2 regions of the Pelomonas parva genome follow, and region 2 is predicted to be linked to the other one. Evidence: predicted binding sites of a transcription regulator. Region 2 holds the regulator's gene; the other holds the start of a gene.
The links. Region 2 encodes NrdR, which represses ribonucleotide reductase genes. Its sites were predicted from a motif close to CACNANATNTNGTG; they were not measured.
Positions count from the first base shown of each region.

Region 1: the regulator NrdR is predicted to act here: its motif matches at 5,900-5,913, upstream of ACG00Y_RS04130 (ribonucleoside-diphosphate reductase subunit alpha).

Region 1 covers NZ_JBIGHV010000002.1:50,716-59,446, reverse strand. The annotation lists gene ACG00Y_RS04145 (zinc-ribbon and DUF3426 domain-containing protein) at 1-484, shown strand, start outside; gene ACG00Y_RS04140 (histone) at 622-1,212, opposite strand; gene ACG00Y_RS04135 (ribonucleotide-diphosphate reductase subunit beta) at 1,422-2,594, opposite strand; gene ACG00Y_RS04130 (ribonucleoside-diphosphate reductase subunit alpha) at 2,751-5,660, opposite strand; gene ACG00Y_RS04125 (sigma-54-dependent transcriptional regulator) at 6,158-7,615, opposite strand; gene ACG00Y_RS04120 (sensor histidine kinase) at 7,612-8,731, opposite strand, start outside.
Region 2 covers NZ_JBIGHV010000005.1:444,336-453,066, reverse strand. The annotation lists gene ACG00Y_RS15895 (pilus assembly FimT family protein) at 1-252, opposite strand, end outside; gene ACG00Y_RS15890 (type IV pilin protein) at 233-715, opposite strand; gene ACG00Y_RS15885 (GspH/FimT family pseudopilin) at 816-1,364, opposite strand; gene nrdR (transcriptional regulator NrdR) at 1,512-1,955, opposite strand; gene glyA (serine hydroxymethyltransferase) at 1,965-3,218, opposite strand; ZMP/ZTP riboswitch at 3,278-3,399, opposite strand; gene ACG00Y_RS15870 (lytic transglycosylase domain-containing protein) at 3,408-4,253, opposite strand; gene ubiD (4-hydroxy-3-polyprenylbenzoate decarboxylase) at 4,448-5,986, shown strand; gene ACG00Y_RS15860 (YdcF family protein) at 6,151-6,942, opposite strand; gene ACG00Y_RS15855 (DUF748 domain-containing protein) at 6,983-8,731, shown strand, end outside.

The sequences.
Region 1 (8,731 bases), on a different contig from region 2:
CACGGCGCGCTGGCATCGACCTGGCGTACGCCTGGCCCTGGTACTGATATCCGTCCTGTTGGCTTTGCTGCTGGCCCTTCAGCTCACACTGCACTTCCGCGACGCGCTCGCCGCCCTACACCCACCGTTGAGCGGAGGGCTGCAGGTGCTGTGCGGCACTGTCGGCTGCGAGGTGAAGCCCTGGCGGCGCATCGAGGCGCTCAGCATCGAGTCGACGTCATTGAACCCGGTGGGCAACAGCAGCGGCTACAGGCTCAACCTCTCGTTGCGCAACAAGAGTGGCGTCGACGTTGCGGCACCCTGGGTGGAGTTGAGCCTGACGGACGCCAGCGGCGCGCCTTTCGCCCGCCGCATCGTCGGACCCGAGATGTTGACCCCGCAACTCGCCCGGGTCAGCGCCGATTCTGAGCAGGCCTTGTCCTTCAACTTCAGCACCGGCGGCCAGCGGGTCAGCGGCTACAGCGTCAACGTCTTCTACCCCTGAAGCGCGATGAACCGTTCGGCGCCAGCCGACGCAGATATCTGTCAATCCCCACCCAAAAAGAAACCCGGCACCGCTAGGCGGGCCGGGCTTTGCCAATGCTGCAACGGATGATCTAAACCATCCGCGCAGACAGGAGCTTAGGGCTTGTTGCCGGTCGGGAAAGGCCAGGCAGCTTGCGGGCTCAGCGCAGTCTTGGCCGCCGGGGCAGGCGCAGCAGCAGCTGGCTTGGCCGCAGGGGCAGGCTTGGCGGCGGCCGCCTTCTTCGGAGCTGCGGCCTTCTTGGCGGCAGGCTTTGCCGCCGGCTTGGCAGCAGCAGCCTTCTTGGGCGCCGCGACCTTCTTGGCGGCAGGCTTGGCAGCGGCCTTCTTCGCCGGAGCAGCAGCCTTCTTCGCCGGAGCGGCCTTCTTCGCCGGAGCAGCAGCCTTCTTCGCCGGAGCGGCCTTCTTCGCCGGAGCAGCAGCCTTCTTCGCCGGAGCAGCAGCCTTCTTCGCCGGTGCAGCAGCCTTCTTCGCCGGTGCAGCAGCCTTCTTCGCCGGAGCAGCGGCCTTCTTCGCCGGAGCAGCAGCCTTCTTCGCCGGAGCAGCAGCCTTCTTCGCCGGAGCAGCAGCCTTCTTCGCCGGAGCAGCAGCCTTCTTCGCCGGAGCAGCAGCCTTCTTCGCCGGAGCAGCAGCCTTTTTCGCCGGGGTTGCAGCGGCCTTCTTGGCCGGAGCTTTCTTTGCAGTTGCCATGGTTTTCTCCTTGATCAAGTGGAAAAGTCGCCGCCCCGCACGGACCGGTCCGTGCGGATACGGCTATTCACCGCCCGAGAGTCGCCCAGGAGGAGCGCCTCGATACGGTGAATGGGATCGCCATGCAGTCCCGCCACCTTGAAGGTGTTGACGCGGGTTTCGCTCGGTGACTGCATTGGCCAGGTCTTGATCTTGTGATGGCTGGGAGGTCAGTCCCAGCTCAGCGCCCCGCCCGATTGATACTCGATGACGCGGGTCTCGAAGAAGTTGCGTTCCTTCTTCAAGTCGATCATCTCGCTCATCCAGGGGAAGGGATTTTCTTCATTGGGGAACAGGGCTTCGAGGCCGATCTGCACCGCACGGCGGTTGGCGATGAAGCGCAGATAGCCCTTGAACATCGATGCGTTCAGACCCAGCACGCCACGCGGCATGGTGTCCTCGGCGTAGCGATATTCCAGCTCGACGGCCTTCAGGAACAGGGCCTTGATCTCGGCCTTGAACTCGGCCGTCCATAGGTGCGGGTTCTCCAGCTTGATCTGGTTGATCAGGTCGATGCCGAAGTTGCAGTGCATGGACTCGTCGCGAAGGATGTATTGGTACTGCTCCGCGGCACCGGTCATCTTGTTCTGGCGACCCATCGCGAGAATCTGCGTGAAGCCAACGTAGAAGAACATGCCCTCCATCAGGCAGGCGAAGACGATCAGGCTCTTCAGCAGCGTCTGGTCGGTCTCGGGCGTGCCGGTGTGGAAGTGCGGGTCCATGATCGCGCCGATGAAGGGGATCAGGAACTCGTCCTTGTCACGGATGGACTGGACTTCGTTGTAGGCGTTGAAGATCTCGCTCTCATCCAGCCCGAGCGACTCGACGATGTACTGGTAGGCGTGCGTGTGGATCGCTTCCTCGAAAGCCTGGCGCAGTAGGAACTGGCGGGCCTCGGGTGCCGTGATGTGGCGGTAGGTGCCCAACACGATGTTGTTGGCGGCCAGCGAGTCGGCAGTGACAAAGAAGCCGAGGTTGCGCTTGATGATGCGGCGCTCGTCTTCGGTCAGGCCGTTGGGGTCCTTCCAGAGCGCGATGTCGCGGCTCATGTTCACTTCCTGCGGCATCCAATGGTTGGCGCAGGTGGCGAGGTACTTCTCCCAAGCCCACTTGTACTTGAACGGCACCAGCTGATTGACATCGGTCTGGCCGTTGATGATGCGCTTGTCGGCGGCCTTCACGCGACGCGCGGTGACGGGTTCCCCGGACAACTGGGGAGCAGGGATAGCGACGCTGGGGGCTCCGTGCGCAGACGCCGATGCAGGCGTCGCCGAAGGCGTGACCGCGAGAGGTTTCGCGGTGTGGGTATCAGTGGACTTCAGGTCTTCGTCCCAATCCAGCATGGTGTCTTTCCAATCACTTCGAATTATCGGTAGCGCTTGCTTAAATCAACAAGGTCTGGCTACAGCTATTTGCATCTATCGCGCAATGTTTGTTGCGCGAGGGCATCGAAACACAGGGTGCGCACTTGTCTATACAAGTTCGCACCCCTACCTCATTTACTGGCAAGCCTCGCAGTCCGGATTGTCGATCGAGCAGAACTTCATGTCCGTCGCCGGCAGTTCGGGCTCGACGACAGCGACAGGCGCAACCGGTGCAGCGGCCATCGCTGCGGTGCTGTTGGACACCGAGTTCAGCTGACCCGAGCGCGTGACCGTGCTCTTCTCGGCCTGCGTCGCGCTGGTGGTGCGCAGGTAGTAGGTCGTCTTCAAGCCGCGTTGCCACGCGAGTTTGTAGGTCTCGTCGAGCTTCTTGCCCGAGGCGCCGGCCATGTAGATGTTCAGACTCTGCGCTTGGTCGATCCATTTCTGGCGGCGTGCGCCGGCTTCGATCAACCAGCTGGTGTCAACTTCGAAGGCGGTCGCGTACAGCGCCTTGATCTCTTCGGGCACGCGGTCGATGCGGCGCAGCGAGCCGTCGAAGTGCTTGAGGTCCATGACCATCACGTCGTCCCACAGGCCCAGCGCCTTCAGGTCACGCACCAGCGATTCGTTGATGACGGTGAACTCGCCCGACAGGTTGGACTTGACCGACAGGTTGCCGAAGCAGGGCTCGATGGACGCGTCCACGCCGATGATGTTGGAGATGGTCGCGGTGGGCGCGATGGCCACACAGTTGCTGTTGCGCATGCCGTAGGTGGCGATGCGGCCGCGCAGCGCGTCCCAGTCCAGCGTCGTCGAACGGTCCACGTCGACATAGCCGCCGCGGGCGTCGGCCAGCAGGTCGAGCGAGTCGATCGGCAGGATGCCGCGGTCCCACAGCGAGCCCTTGTACGAAGAGTAGCGGCCGCGCTCTTCAGCCAGCTCGGTCGAGGCCCAGTAGGCGTGATAGCAGACGGCTTCCATCGAACGGTCGGCGAACTCGACGGCGGCCTGCGATGCGTAAGGCGTGCGCAACTGGTACAGCGCATCCTGGAAGCCCATGATGCCCAGCCCCACCGGGCGGTGGCGCAGGTTGGAGTCGCGGGCCTTCTTGACGGCGTAGTAGTTGATGTCGATGACGTTGTCGAGCATGCGCATCGCCGTGCGCGTCGTCTTCTTCAGCTTGGCCTGGTCGATCTGACCGTCCTTGATGTGCTGGGCCAGGTTGACCGAGCCGAGGTTGCAGACGGCAATCTCGCTGTCGTTGGTGTTCAGCGTGATCTCGGTGCACAGGTTGGAAGAGTGCACGACGCCGACGTGCTGCTGCGGGCTGCGCACATTGCAGGCGTCCTTGAACGTGATCCAGGGGTGGCCCGTCTCGAACAGCATCGACAGCATCTTGCGCCACAGGTCCTTGGCGGGCATGCGCTTGAAGAGCTTGATCTCGCCACGGTCGACCTTGGCCTCATACGCCGTGTAGGCCACTTCGAAGGGCTTGCCGAACAGGTCGTGCAGGTCCGGGCAGGTGGATGGGCTGAACAGCGTCCAGTCGCCGCCTTCGATGACGCGGCGCATGAACAGGTCGGGAATCCAATTCGCCGTGTTCATGTCGTGCGTGCGGCGGCGGTCGTCGCCGGTGTTCTTGCGCAGGTCCAGGAACTCTTCGATGTCCAAGTGCCAGGTTTCCAGATAGGCGCAGACGGCGCCCTTGCGCTTGCCGCCCTGGTTCACGGCGACGGCCGTGTCGTTGACGACCTTCAGGAAGGGCACGACGCCCTGGCTCTTGCCGTTGGTGCCCTTGATGTGCGAGCCGAGCGCGCGCACCGGCGTCCAGTCGTTACCCAGGCCGCCGGCAAACTTGCTCAGCAGCGCGTTCTCTTTCAGCGCCTCGTAGATGCCGTCCAGGTCGTCGGCCACGGTCGTCAGGTAGCAGCTGGACAGCTGCGAGCGACGCGTGCCGGCGTTGAACAGCGTCGGCGTGCTGGACATGAAGTCGAAGCTGGACAGCACTTCGTAGAACTCGATGGCGCGGGCTTCGCGATCGATCTCGCCCAGCGCCAGGCCCATGGCCACCCGCATGAAGAAGGCCTGCGGCATCTCGATGCGCTCATCGGCGATGTGCAGGAAGTAGCGGTCGTACAACGTCTGCAGGCCAAGGTAGTCGAACTGCAGGTCGCGCTCGGCCTTCAGTGCAGCGCCCAGCTTGGCCAGGTCGTACTGGCCCAGCTTCTCATCCAGCAGCTCGGCCTTGATGCCCTTCTTGATGTAGCCGGGGAAGTACTCCGCATAGCGCGCGGTCATCTCGCCCTGCAGCACTTCACCACCGAGGATCTCCCGGCGGATCGTGTGCAGCAGCAGGCGGGCCGTCGCGCGGCTGTAGCCGGGGTCCTTCTCGATCAGCGTGCGCGACGCCAGGATGGCGGCCTTGTAGACCTCGTCGATGGCAACGCCGTCGTACAGGTTGCGCATGGTCTCGGCCAGCACGGGGGCGGGCTTCACGTCGGCGCCGAGGTTCTCGCAGGCCGAGGTGATCAGCGACTTCAAGTGTCCCAGGTCCAGCGGCCGGCGCTCGCCGCGGTCCACCACCATCAGCGCCGGCTCGGCGGCGCGCGAGGCTTCACCCTGGGCGGCGCGTTCCTGCGCGCGACGTTCGCGATAGAGGACGTAGGCACGGGCGACTTCGTGGTTGCTGCTGCGCATCAAGCCCAGCTCGACCTGGTCCTGCACGTCCTCAATGTGGAAGGTGCCGCCGCTGGGGCGCGAACGCAGCAGCGCGCGCACGACGTTCTGCGTCAGCTGCTCGACCGTCTCGCGCACGCTGGCCGAGGCCGCGCCGGTCGTGCCATGCACGGCCAGGAAGGCCTTCATCAGCGCCACGGCGATCTTGCTCGGCTCGAACGAGACCACGGCGCCGTTGCGGCGAATGATCTGGTAGGCCTGATAGCTCGACGGCGTGGGCGCTGCTTGAGACGGCGCGTCGGACCCAAACGCGGTCGGGGAGAGAGCGGCGGCGGGGGCGGCCTGGCCCGTGGCGGCTTCATGCAGCATGAGGAATCCTTGTCAAGAAATTCGAGAAATGACGGGCAAACGCGCGGCAACAACCCTGGGGAGGGTCGACGCATCGTGCGTTGCTTCAATGGGGGTATTTCGTCCCTGCCGGTCCATTGCCCGACCGGCATTCCGGCGGGGTCCTCGGCTGCGCTGCTGCGGGCGGCAAGCCACGTCAAACAGCGATTCCAAGGGGAGGGTCATGGGGTCGACTGGGTTAGCAGGATATCACGAAGGGACACTATATCTATGGCCCGACGCCCCCTCAAGCACTACCCCTAGTGTCAAACCCTGTCGGCGATTCCGCTGGAAAAACGCTCTGCGCGCGCCGTGGGCCGATCAGATCGGGGATGTCCGTGCGAGACCCGCATCAGCACTGGGCTGGCGGGCCGAACCTGCCCGCAAAGCCGCGCCGATGCTGGCGTTGCGGCGACGCGGCCACAGCCGTGCTCGGTGGCCGAGAAGTTCAAGCAGGGCAAATACCGAGCAGGGATTTCTCAGCTGTCGTCTGCGGAAATCGCCAGCCGCGCCATGCGGTAGCGAATCTGCCGCAGCGACAACCCCAGGCTGGCCGCCGCCGCCGTGCGGTTGAAGCGGTGCGCCTCCAGCGCCCGCAGCAGGATGGCGCGCTCGACCTCGTCGAGGTAGCGCGCCAGGTCGCTCGGCAGTTGCTCGGGCAGCGACAGCCCTTCGGCCACCGGCGCGGCTGCCAGCGGCGTGTCCAGCGCCGCGAACTGCGACTCGCTGCGGCCCTCGTCCAGCAGCGTGTCCGGCAGGCCCAGGTCGTCGGCGTCTATCCACTCGCCGCCGGCCAGCGCCAGCGCGCGGTGCAGCAGGTTCTCCAGCTCGCGCACATTGCCCGGGAAGGCATAGCGCGCCAGCGTCTGCAGCGCGCCGGTCGTCAGCCGCGGCGTGGGCGACACGCCGGCATCCTGCGCGATGCGGGCCAGCACGCGGTTGCTGATCAGGCCCAGGTCCTCCAGCCGCTCACGCAGCGGCGGCACGCGGATCTGGATGACGTTAAGCCGGTAGAACAAGTCCTGGCGGAAGCGGCCCGCCGCCACCTCGGCTGCCAGGTCCTTGTGCGTCGCGCTGACGATGCGCACATTGATCGGCGTCTCGGCCGTGGCACCCACCGGCCGCACCGAACGCTCCTGGATGACGCGCAGCAGCTTGCTCTGCATCGCCAGCGGCAGGTCGCCGATCTCGTCGAGGAACAGCGTGCCGCCGTCGGCCGCCTGGAAGAAGCCTTCGCGGTCCTCATTCGCGCCGGTGAACGCGCCCTTGCGGTAGCCGAAGAACTCGGCCTCCAGCAGGTTCTCGGGAATGGCACCGCAGTTGACGGCGACGAAGCGCTGGCCGGCGCGGGTGCCATGGTCGTGGATGGCGCGGGCCACCAGCTCCTTGCCGGTGCCCGACTCGCCCTGCACCAGCACCGGCGCCATGCTGCGGCCCACCTTGTCGACCAGGGCCCGCACGGCGCGGATGGCCGGCGACTCGCCCACCAACCGCAGCGCCGAAGCGGACGCCGTCGACGCGGCCTCGGCGGCCGGCGCGGGGTCCGGCGCGCGCGCTGCCGGCTGACGGCCCAGCGCCGAGCCGACGACGAGGCGGAACTGGCGCAGGTCCACCGGCTTGGTCAGGTAGTCGAAGGCGCCGGCCTTAAGCGCCTCCACCGCGTTCTCGGCCGAGCCGAAGGCCGTGATGACGATGGCCTTCTCGGGCCGGCCCGCCTGATCCAGCCAGCGCAGCAGCGACAGGCCGGAGCCGTCGGGCAGCTTCATGTCCGTGATGACGGCGCCGTACTGCTCCGCCTGCAAATGCGCCAGCGCCTCGGCGACGGAGCCGGCGCTGTCGATCTCATAGCCCTCGCGCAGCAGGGTCAGCTCGTACAGCGTGCGCAGGTCCGGCTCGTCGTCGACGACCAGCAGGCGCGCAGGGGAGGCAGCGTTCATGTCGGCTCGGACTCGGGGATGGGCTTGGGCGTGCGCAGCCGCACGCAGAACTCGTTGGCCGCCGCATCGGCAGCGCGCCGGAACTCGATGCGGGCACCATGACGCTCGCACAACTCGCGGCAAATATAGAGGCCCAGGCCCGAGCCGCGGCTGCGCGTCGAGAAGAAGGGCTCGAAGAGATGCCGCTCGACATCCGCCGGCACCGGCGCGCCGGCGCTGCGCACGACGAGATCCAGCGCATCGCCCTGGCGCTGCAGCGACACGCGGATCGCACCCGCGCCGTCATCGGCATGGCGCTGCGCGTTGTCCAGCAGGTTGACGAGCACGCGGCGCAGATGCTCGGCATCGAACAGCCCCGTCAGGCCCGCTGCGGCGATCTGCAGGCGGAAGCGGCTTGTCGCACCGGCCTCGATGCCGTTGACCACGACCCAGTCCACGCAGGTCTCGTGCACCAGGGTGCTCACGTCCAGCGCCTGCGTGTCGGGCTGCATGCCGGGCGCGATCTCGGTCACATCGTCGACCAGCCGCTTCAGCCGCTGCACGTTCGACGCGACCATGCGCGTCAGCTGCTCGGCGCGCATGCCGGCCACGTCCTCGGCGATCAGCGCATTGGCCTGGGCGATGGCCGCCAGCGGATTGCGGATCTCGTGCGCGATGCCGACCGACACGCGGCCCATCGCGGCCAGCTTTTCCTGCCGCGTGCGGGCCAGCAGCGCGCGGTTGTCCTCGACGAACATCACGCACAGCTCCTCGCTGCCCTCGCGCTGGCGCGTGAAGCGCAGCCGCAGGCGCAGGCTGCGCGTGACGCCGCCGTCCAGCGGCAAGGCCACGTCGATCTCGGTGCCCGCGCTGGTCGCGCCGCCCGCATAGGCCCGCTCCAGCGCCTGCACCAGAGCCTGCCAGTCGGCCCGGCCGCGCAACTGCCAGCTCAGTTCACCGTCTGCGGCGCACAGCAGCGCGCGCGCCGCCGGGTTCATCGCCCGCACGCGGCCGCGGCGGTCGACGACCAGCACACCCTCCTGCATCTCGTCGATGACGAGGCGGTTCAGCGACTCTTGCTGGCGGGCGAGCGCCAGGCTGCCGCGCGCAGCCTTCTCCTCGCGGGCCAGGCGGGCG
Region 2 (8,731 bases):
TTCACCGATGGTTGCCGGTACGGGCTGCAGGTGGATGTTCACCTTACCGCCCAGGCTGGTCGCTTCGGACCGCGCCTGCACGAAGATGCTGGCGATCTCGCCGGCCGCAGCGACGACGCGGCGGCGCTCCATCATGTTGCTCAACGAGGGGACGGCCACGGCAAGCAGAACGCCCAGAATCGCCACGCCGATGAGCATTTCCACCAGCGTGACGCCGGCGCGACGGACATGACTAGGTCGAAGAAGAGCCATGATCGCGCCCCCAGCAGTTCTTGGCGCTGCTCACGCCCTTGGAATCCACGGCCTCGTACTTGAAGATCGAGCCGTCGAGCCTGATGCTGAGCGTGGCGCAATCGCGGTCCGACGCCTGGCTGCCACCACGCTTCGGCGTCGCCGTGACCACATAACCCGACTTGAAGCCCGACTCGCCGATGCCTGCAAAACTGACGTCGTAGTACTTGTAGACCTTCTCGACGTTCACGGAAAGCGTGTCGACCGAATCGGCATACGCCGCATGGTTGGACCGGTAGCGCTCCTGTGCCTGCGTGAGCGCCGACAGCGCCGCGATGGCATCCGCGCGACGGCTGCGCTGGATCGTGGATGTAAACGCCGGATAGGCGATTGAAGCCAGGATGCCCACCACGACGACGGCGATCATCAGCTCCATGAGCGTGAAACCGCCAAAGCGCAGGCGTGGATGGATCGGTTGTCGCATGTGTGCAATTTTCCGCACCATGGGTCGGTTCAGTGGTTACGGTGCTGCCGCTCGTCGCCGCATACGCACCGTCGGTCGCCAACACGCACGAATGAGGGGCTCAGGCGCAGTTGCTCATGCCAGCCAGCTTGGCGCCCGTGGCGCAACTGCGAACGCGGCCCGTGATGGCGATGACCTGCCGGATGCCGGGGCCGTTGTCCAGGCTCAATTCGATGCTGCCGGTCTGCGTCACCAGCCCCTGGCGATGCTGGAACACCAGCGTCTCGGCATTGCTGCGCAGCCGCATAGCCTGGCTCGTCGGCAACCATTCGGCCTTGATGACCTGGCTGCCCGGCGCCTTGCAGACGGCCTGGCCGCCGGCGCAATCGCAGTCGTTGCGGGCGCCGGTGTGCAGCACGTAGCAGGCATTGGCACCCTTGCCGCTGACGCGGAAGTAGACCGACTCGCCCGCATTGACCGCCTCGCTGCGGGCAAGGCGCAGGTCACCGGCCAGGGCGTTGGCGGCGCCGCGCAGGGCCTGCTCCTGGCGCAGCTTGCTCAACGACGGCACAGCCTGGCCGAGCAGCGCGGCGGTGATGCCCAGGCAGGTGCACAGCTCCACCAGAGTGAAACCGAAGCTGTTGCGGCGGGTGGTGGAGGTGCGGTTCATGGCGGCTTCCTGCGGTTCGTTGTCGATGAACGAACTCTAGGAAGCAGCACTCCCTGCGTCTTTCCCCCCGAGGGCGGAGTGAAGAGGGGGGAGGGGAGGACGGCATCCCCCACGCCTCCCCCTGACGGGGGATAGGGAAACCCCGGATCAGATCTCGCGGATCAGCTGCCGGAACTCGTCCACGTCTTCGAAGCTACGGTAGACCGACGCAAAGCGCACGTAGGCGACCTTGTCGATGCGCTTCAATTCGCGCATGACCAGCTCGCCCAGCCGGGTGGACGCGATCTCGCGCGCGCCGCTGGCGAGCAGCTTTTCCTCGATGCGGTTGATGGCAGCGTCGATCTGCTCGACGCTGACCGGCCGCTTGCGCAGCGCAAGCTGCATGGAGGCACGCAGCTTGGAGGCGTCGAAATCGGCCCGTCGCCCGTCCTTCTTGACGACCGAGGGCAGGGCTATGTCCGGCCGCTCATAGGTCGTGAAGCGCTTGTCGCAGGACAGGCAGCGGCGCCGGCGCCGCACGACGTCGCCCTCATCCGATTCCCGGGTCTCGGCGACCTGGGTTTCGGTGTGAGAGCAGAACGGGCAGCGCATTGACCCGGCTTAGCCGCGGTAGACGGGGAAGGCGGCCGTCAGCGCGGCAACCTTCTCGCGCACGGCGGCCAGGTTGGCCTCGTCGTGCGGCTTGTCCAGCACGTCGGCGATCAGGTGAGCCGTCTGGCGAACCTGCTCCTCCTTGAAACCGCGCGTCGTCATGGCCGGCGTGCCCAGGCGGACACCGCTGGTGACCATGGGCTTCTGCGGATCGTTCGGGATGCCGTTCTTGTTGCAGGTCATGTGGGCGGCGCCCAGGATGGCCTCGGCTTCCTTGCCGGTCAGGTTCTTGGGGCGCAGGTCGACCAGCATGACGTGGCTTTCCGTGCCGCCGGAGACGATGCGCAGGCCGCGCTCGATCAGCGTCTCGGCCAGCACCTTGGCGTTCTTGACGACCTGCTCCTGGTAGGCCTTGAACTCGGGCGTCAGGGCTTCCTTGAACGCCACGGCCTTGCCTGCGATCACATGCATCAGCGGGCCGCCCTGAATGCCGGGGAAGATGGCCGAGTTGATCTTCTTGGCAATCGCCTCGTCGTTCGTGAGGATGATGCCGCCGCGCGGGCCGCGCAGGCTCTTGTGCGTCGTGGACGTGACGACGTCGGCGTGCGGCAGCGGGTTGGGGTAGGCGCCTGCTGCGATCAGGCCAGCGTAATGCGCCATGTCGACCATGAAGTAGGCGCCGATCTCCTTGGCTATTCTGCCGAAGCGCTCGAAATCGATGCGCAGCGAGTAGGCCGAGGCGCCGGCAATGATGAGCTTGGGCTTCTTCTCGCGGGCCAGGGCTTCCATCGCGTCGTAGTCGATGGCTTCGTTGGCGTCCAGGCCATAGCTGACGACGTTGAACCACTTGCCGCTCATGTTCAGCGCCATGCCGTGGGTCAGATGGCCGCCTTCGGCCAGGCTCATGCCCATGATGGTGTCACCGGGCTGCAGCAGCGCGAAGAACACACCCTGGTTGGCCTGCGAACCGGAGTTGGGCTGCACGTTGGCGAACTCGGCGCCGAACAACTGCTTGACGCGGTCGATGGCCAGTTGCTCGGCCACGTCGACGTACTCGCAGCCACCGTAATAGCGCTTGCCTGGGTAGCCCTCGGCGTACTTGTTGGTCAGCTGGCTGCCCTGGGCTTCCATGACGGCGGGCGAGGTGTAGTTCTCGCTGGCGATCAGCTCGATGTGATCTTCCTGGCGGCGGGTCTCGTTCTGGACGGCGGTCCAGAGTTCGGGGTCGACCAGGGCGAGGGTGGAGGTGTTGCGATCAAACATGGCAGTGTTTCCGAAGGTCAGGCGATGAATCCCAGGCGCTCACGAGCTGGCGTGACGAACTGGGCTGCCCAGGCGAACGGCTGAAAGCGATTGCCCTATCGAAGACAGCCGCCTCACGCTCCCCGGTGGTGGCCCACCTCAGGTCAGCTTGTGACCCTGATCGCCAGTCGCGTGAGCGGCCAGTGTAAATCAGCGCAGCAGCGCGATCTGCTCAGAATCGGCAGCCAAAGGCGCCGAAGCGGGCTCGCGCGCGGGCCGCGCAACGGTTGCCGGGTGCACGCTGCGGCCACCGGCCACCGCCTTCAGCAGGTCATGTTCGGCCAGCACGCGGGCGGTGTAGCCGGTGTCCTCGGGCAGGTTGGCGCCGCCGACGTACCAGCGCAGGCCATCTTCCAGGCTGCCGGCGCGGTGGATGCATTCCTTCAGTACCTGCACGCCGACGCGCAGGTTGGTGACCGGGTCGAAGGCCGCATGGATGCCGCCGAAGGCCTCGTACTTGTCGTCGTGCACGCGGGTCATGACCTGCATCAGGCCCTGGGCGCCGACAGGACTCTGCGCAAACGGGTTGAAGCGCGATTCGATGGCCATGATGGCCAGGATCAGCGTCGGCTCGACCTTGGCGCGGCTGCCCACTGCCCAGGCTTCCTGCACGAGGCGGCTGATGGGCTCCGGCGCCACGCTGTAGCGGCGCGCCAGCCAGTGGGCCACGGCGGATTGCTGGCGGCTCAGTTCGCGCGGGTCCGTGGCTGTCGCCCGGGCAATCGCGTCGGGTTCGGCGGGCAGCAGCATGCTGCCATCGGCCTCCGCACGGGCTTCGTGGCGGGCGTTCAGCCAACCCAAGGTGGCCGACTCCACCTTCTCGCGCAGCCCCGCCTGACTCGAAAACACCAGCAGCACCGCCACCACGGCCAGCCCGACGAGCGCCAGCGTGTTGTGGCTGACGACCAGCATGCCGTTGCCGATGTCCTTGACGAACAGCGACACCGACTGCCGTGTGTGGCGAGCCAGGGTGATCAGGTCTTGACGTGTCGTCATGCAGCTCCTTGGAGGTCGCTGCCCGCCACAGGCTGCCGTTCGGCGGTCTGGAAGGGGCGACGGTGATAATTTCACGGGCTTCGGTTTGGCCTGCGCCCCACCGTTCGGCTTCAGTAGAAACCCGAAGCGGCGGATTTTACGGTCGGAAGATAACCAGTCAAGGCCGTTCCGGCCATTCAATACTACTTTCAGTTATGAAATACAGCGACCTGCGGGACTTCATCGCCGGCTTGGAGGGCCTGGGCGAGCTCAAACGCGTGCGTGAAAAAGTCTCGCCCGTGCTGGAGATGACGGCCCTCAGCGACCGCGTGCTGCGGGCCGGCGGACCGGCGCTGTTGTTCGAAGCACCGGCCGGGTTTTCCACCCCCGCCTTGACCAATCTTTTCGGGACAACGCGCCGCGTCGCACTCGGCATGGGCGCTGAGTCTCTGGCCGATTTGCGGGATGTGGGCCGGGTGCTGGCCAGCCTCAAGGAACCCGACCCGCCCAAGGGCTTGAAGGACGCCGGCAAGCTGCTGCAGATGGCCAAGGCTTTGTGGGACATGAAGCCCGCCGTGCAGCGCAAGGCGCCCTGCCAGGAAGAGGTGTTCGAGGGCAGCGACATTGACCTCGGCCGCCTGCCCATCCAGACCTGCTGGCCGGATGACGCAGCCCCCCTGATCACGTGGGGTCTGGTCATCACCCGGGGCCCGACACGCACCCGCCAGAACCTTGGCATCTACCGCCAGCAGCTGATCGGGCCCCGCCAGGTCATCATGAGATGGCTGGCCCACCGAGGTGGCGCGCTGGACTTTCGCGACCATGCGCTGGCCCACCCGGGCGAGCCGTTTCCCATCGCCGTCGCTCTGGGCGCCGACCCGGCCACCATCCTTGGCGCCGTTACGCCGGTGCCCGACAGCCTGTCGGAATACCAGTTCGCTGGCCTGCTGCGCGGCTCGCGCACCGAGCTGGTCAACACCGGGGTCGGCAAGAACCAGCCGTTGCAGGCACCGGCCTCGGCCGAGATCGTGCTCGAAGGCCACATCCCTCCCGCAGCGCCCGGCTTCAGCGGCGTCAGCGAGCGCGGCGTGCCGCTGAAGGAGAAAGGCGGCTACCTGCACGCGCTGGAAGGCCCGTTCGGCGACCACACCGGCTATTACAACGAGCAGGACTGGTTCCCGGTCTTCGAGATCAGCCGCCAGACCCAGCGCAAAAACCCGATCTACCACTCCACCTACACCGGCAAGCCGCCGGACGAGCCCGCCATCCTGGGTGTCGCGCTCAACGAGGTCTTCGTGCCCATCCTGCAGAAGCAGTTCCCGGAGATCGTCGACTTCTACCTGCCGCCCGAGGGCTGCAGCTACCGCATGGCCGTGGTGTCGATCAAAAAGGCCTACCCCGGGCACGCCAAGCGGCTGATGTTCGGCATCTGGAGCTTCCTGCGCCAGTTCATGTACACGAAGTTCATCGTCGTCGTCGACGACGACATCGACACGCGCAACTGGCAGGAGGTGATCTGGGCCATCACCACCCGCATGGACCCGGTGCGCGACACCACGCTGGTGGACAACACGCCCATCGACTACCTCGACTTCGCCTCGCCCGTCAGCGGCCTGGGAGGCAAGATGGGGTTGGACGCCACCAACAAATGGCCCGGCGAAACGACCCGCGAGTGGGGTCGCGGCATCACGCTGCCTCCCGAAGTCACGAAACGGGCCGACGAGCTATTCGGGCAACTCTTCTTGAAGGCCTGATGGCGCTCACCTATTGTTGAGTTGCCTTTTCAGGCAAACCCTCTGGCGCAATCCCTTGCGCGCCAGGAGCCCATCGGCACATCGCCTTTGAGCCCCAAGGTGGCCTAGCCACCCGACCCCGCCCGGCCTCCAAGCCCGGCGGGGTTTCTACTTTTTCGGTCGGTTCAGCGGCCCGCCCACCAGGCGAGCATCTCGTAGGCAAGATAGCGCACCCGCTCGAAGCCACCGGCTGACGGGCACCAGTCGCTGAAGTCGCTCAGTGCATCGACGCGCAGGCCCACCGGCGCTGGCAGGATGCGCATGCCCAGCGGCGCTGCCTCGGCCTCGAAGGACCGCAGCGCCCGCCGCATGTGGGCTTCATGGGTGACCAGCACCACCTGCCTGACGCCGTCCCTGGCCAGCAAGGGCAAGGTATTGGCCGCGTTCTGCCGGGTGTCGCGCGACTGGCTCTCGGCCCAGCGCAAGGGCAGGGCGTAGTCCTCGGCGGCGACGCGGGCAATGATGCTGGCTTCGGACTGCTGCAGCTCCCTGGCCGTCCAGCCGATGCCGCCGGTGAAGGCCAGCGGCCAGCCGCTGCGGCGCGCGGCCCAGACGCCGTAGGCCAGGCGTTCTGCCGTTACTTCTCTGGGCGCGGCTATGCCGAACTCCGGCACCAGTCGGCGCACGCCGCCGCCCAGCACCAGCACGGCACCGTCCTGCTGCCCGCGCAGCGCGGCCAGCTGCGCGGGGCTGAGAACAGCCGGCTGGCCGATGGCGCGGCTCAGCAGTTCGCCCACGGCCTCGGTCGCCGACAGCCAGGTGAGCAGCAAGCCGAAGGCCAGCAGCCAGCCGCCGCCGCGCCGCTGCCGTTTCAGGCGCCAGCCGCCCCAGGCGGACAGCAGCAGCAGCGGTGCCGGCGGCAGGGCTGCCGCCAGCACCAGGGTCTTGAAGCCGGCGTAGTCGAGGGCGATGCTCACGGCCGTCATCATCGCCGACAACAATAATGCGCCCGCCGTGATGACCCTTCCCCGCCTCTCCCTCCGCACCGCCCTCTGGGCGCTGGCCGCGCTGTCGGCGCTGTTCACGCTTGCGCTGCTGGTCGTGACGCTGGCGCTGCCGGGCTGGATCGCCGGCAGCGGCATGGCGCAGGCCAGTCAGGCGCTGGGCCGCAAGGTGAGCGTCGAGCAGGCGCACTTCCAGCCATGGCGGCTGGCCGTCGTGCTGGACGGCCTGCGCATCGACGGCCCGGCAGCCGACCGGCCACCACTGCTGACGCTGGCCCGCGTGGACGCCGCGCTGTCGCTGCGCTCGCTGCTGCACGGCCGCCTCGTCATCGAGTCCGTCTCGCTGACGCGGCCCGAGCTGCGCCTGGCCCGCCTCGCCGACGGCCACTACGACATCGACGACCTGCTGGAACGCTTCACCGCCAAGCCGGCCGCGCCGGATGAGCCCGCACCGGAGTTCGCCGTCTACAACATCGAGCTGACCGACGGCCGTGTGCTCTTCGACGACCGGCCGGTTCAGCGCAAGCACGAGCTGGCGGCGGTGCAGCTGGCGTTGCCGTTCGTCTCGACGCTGGAGTCGCACGTCAAGGTCAAGGTCCAGCCGCAGCTGAGCGGCAAGCTCGACGGTGTCGCCTTCGACAGCCGCGCCGAGGTGCTGCCCTTCGAGGACGACGCCAGCGCGCGGCTGTCGTTCAGGCTGGCCGGGCTGGACCTGGCGCCGCTGGGCGCCTACCTACCGGCCAGCTTGCCGCTGCGCCTGACCGGCGGCCGGCTGGACGTCGACCTGGCGCTGGACTTTGCCGAGCGCCCCAGGCAACCCCCTGGCGTCAAGCTGAGCGGCGCGGTGCAACTGCATGAGCTGGCGTTGACCCAACCCGACGGCAAGCCGCTGTTCAGCCTCAAGCGCCTGAGCCTGCCTCTGGCCGATGCACAGCCGCTGCGCCGCCAGCTCGCGTTCGGGCAGATCCTGCTGGACTCGCCCAGCGTCTGGCTCCGCCCCGTCCGCGCCTCCCGCAGCAGCGGCGGCGGCGCGGCGGCCGCGCCCTGGCAGTTCAGCCTGGCCGGGCTGCAGGTCAACGAGGGTCGCCTCGCCCTGCGCGACCTCGACCTGGAGGCCATCCAGCTCAAGCTCGGCGCCGCCGCCTGGCCGCTGAAGGCGGCCACCCAGCTCGACGCCAGTCTGCGCCTGGGCGACGGCACGCTGACCGCGCAGGCCAGCCTGTCGCCCGAGTCGCTGCTGGCCGAGGCCGAATTGCAGGGGCTGGCGATTGAACGCCTGGCCGCTTGGCTGCCGCTACCTGGCGGTGCCCGGCTCGCGGCCGATGTGTCGACGAAGGCGACGCTGAGCGTGAAGGACCCTCTGGCCGAAGGCGCCGTAGACCGCGCCAAGCTGACGCTGCGCGAGCTGCAGGTCAACGACGCCCGCCTGAGCCTGGCGACCAAGCCGCTGCTGACGCTGGCCAGCGCCCAGCTGGACCAGGCCGAGATAGCCCCCGCCGGCCGCTCGCTGCGCCTGGGCACGCTGAAGCTGGCCGCGCCGCGCGCCCAGCTCGCCCGCGACAGCGAAGGCCGGCTCAACCTGGCCGCGCTGCTGCCCGCCGAGCCCGCCGCATCGGCGCCCGGCCCGACCTGGAAGCTCCAGCTCGCCGGTGTGCAAGTGGAGCGCGGCGCGCTGCGCTGGCGCGACGCCGCCGTGCCGGCCGGCGTGTCGCCCGTTGCGCTGGCCGTCGAGCCGCTGCGCCTGCAAATGGGTCCGCTCAGC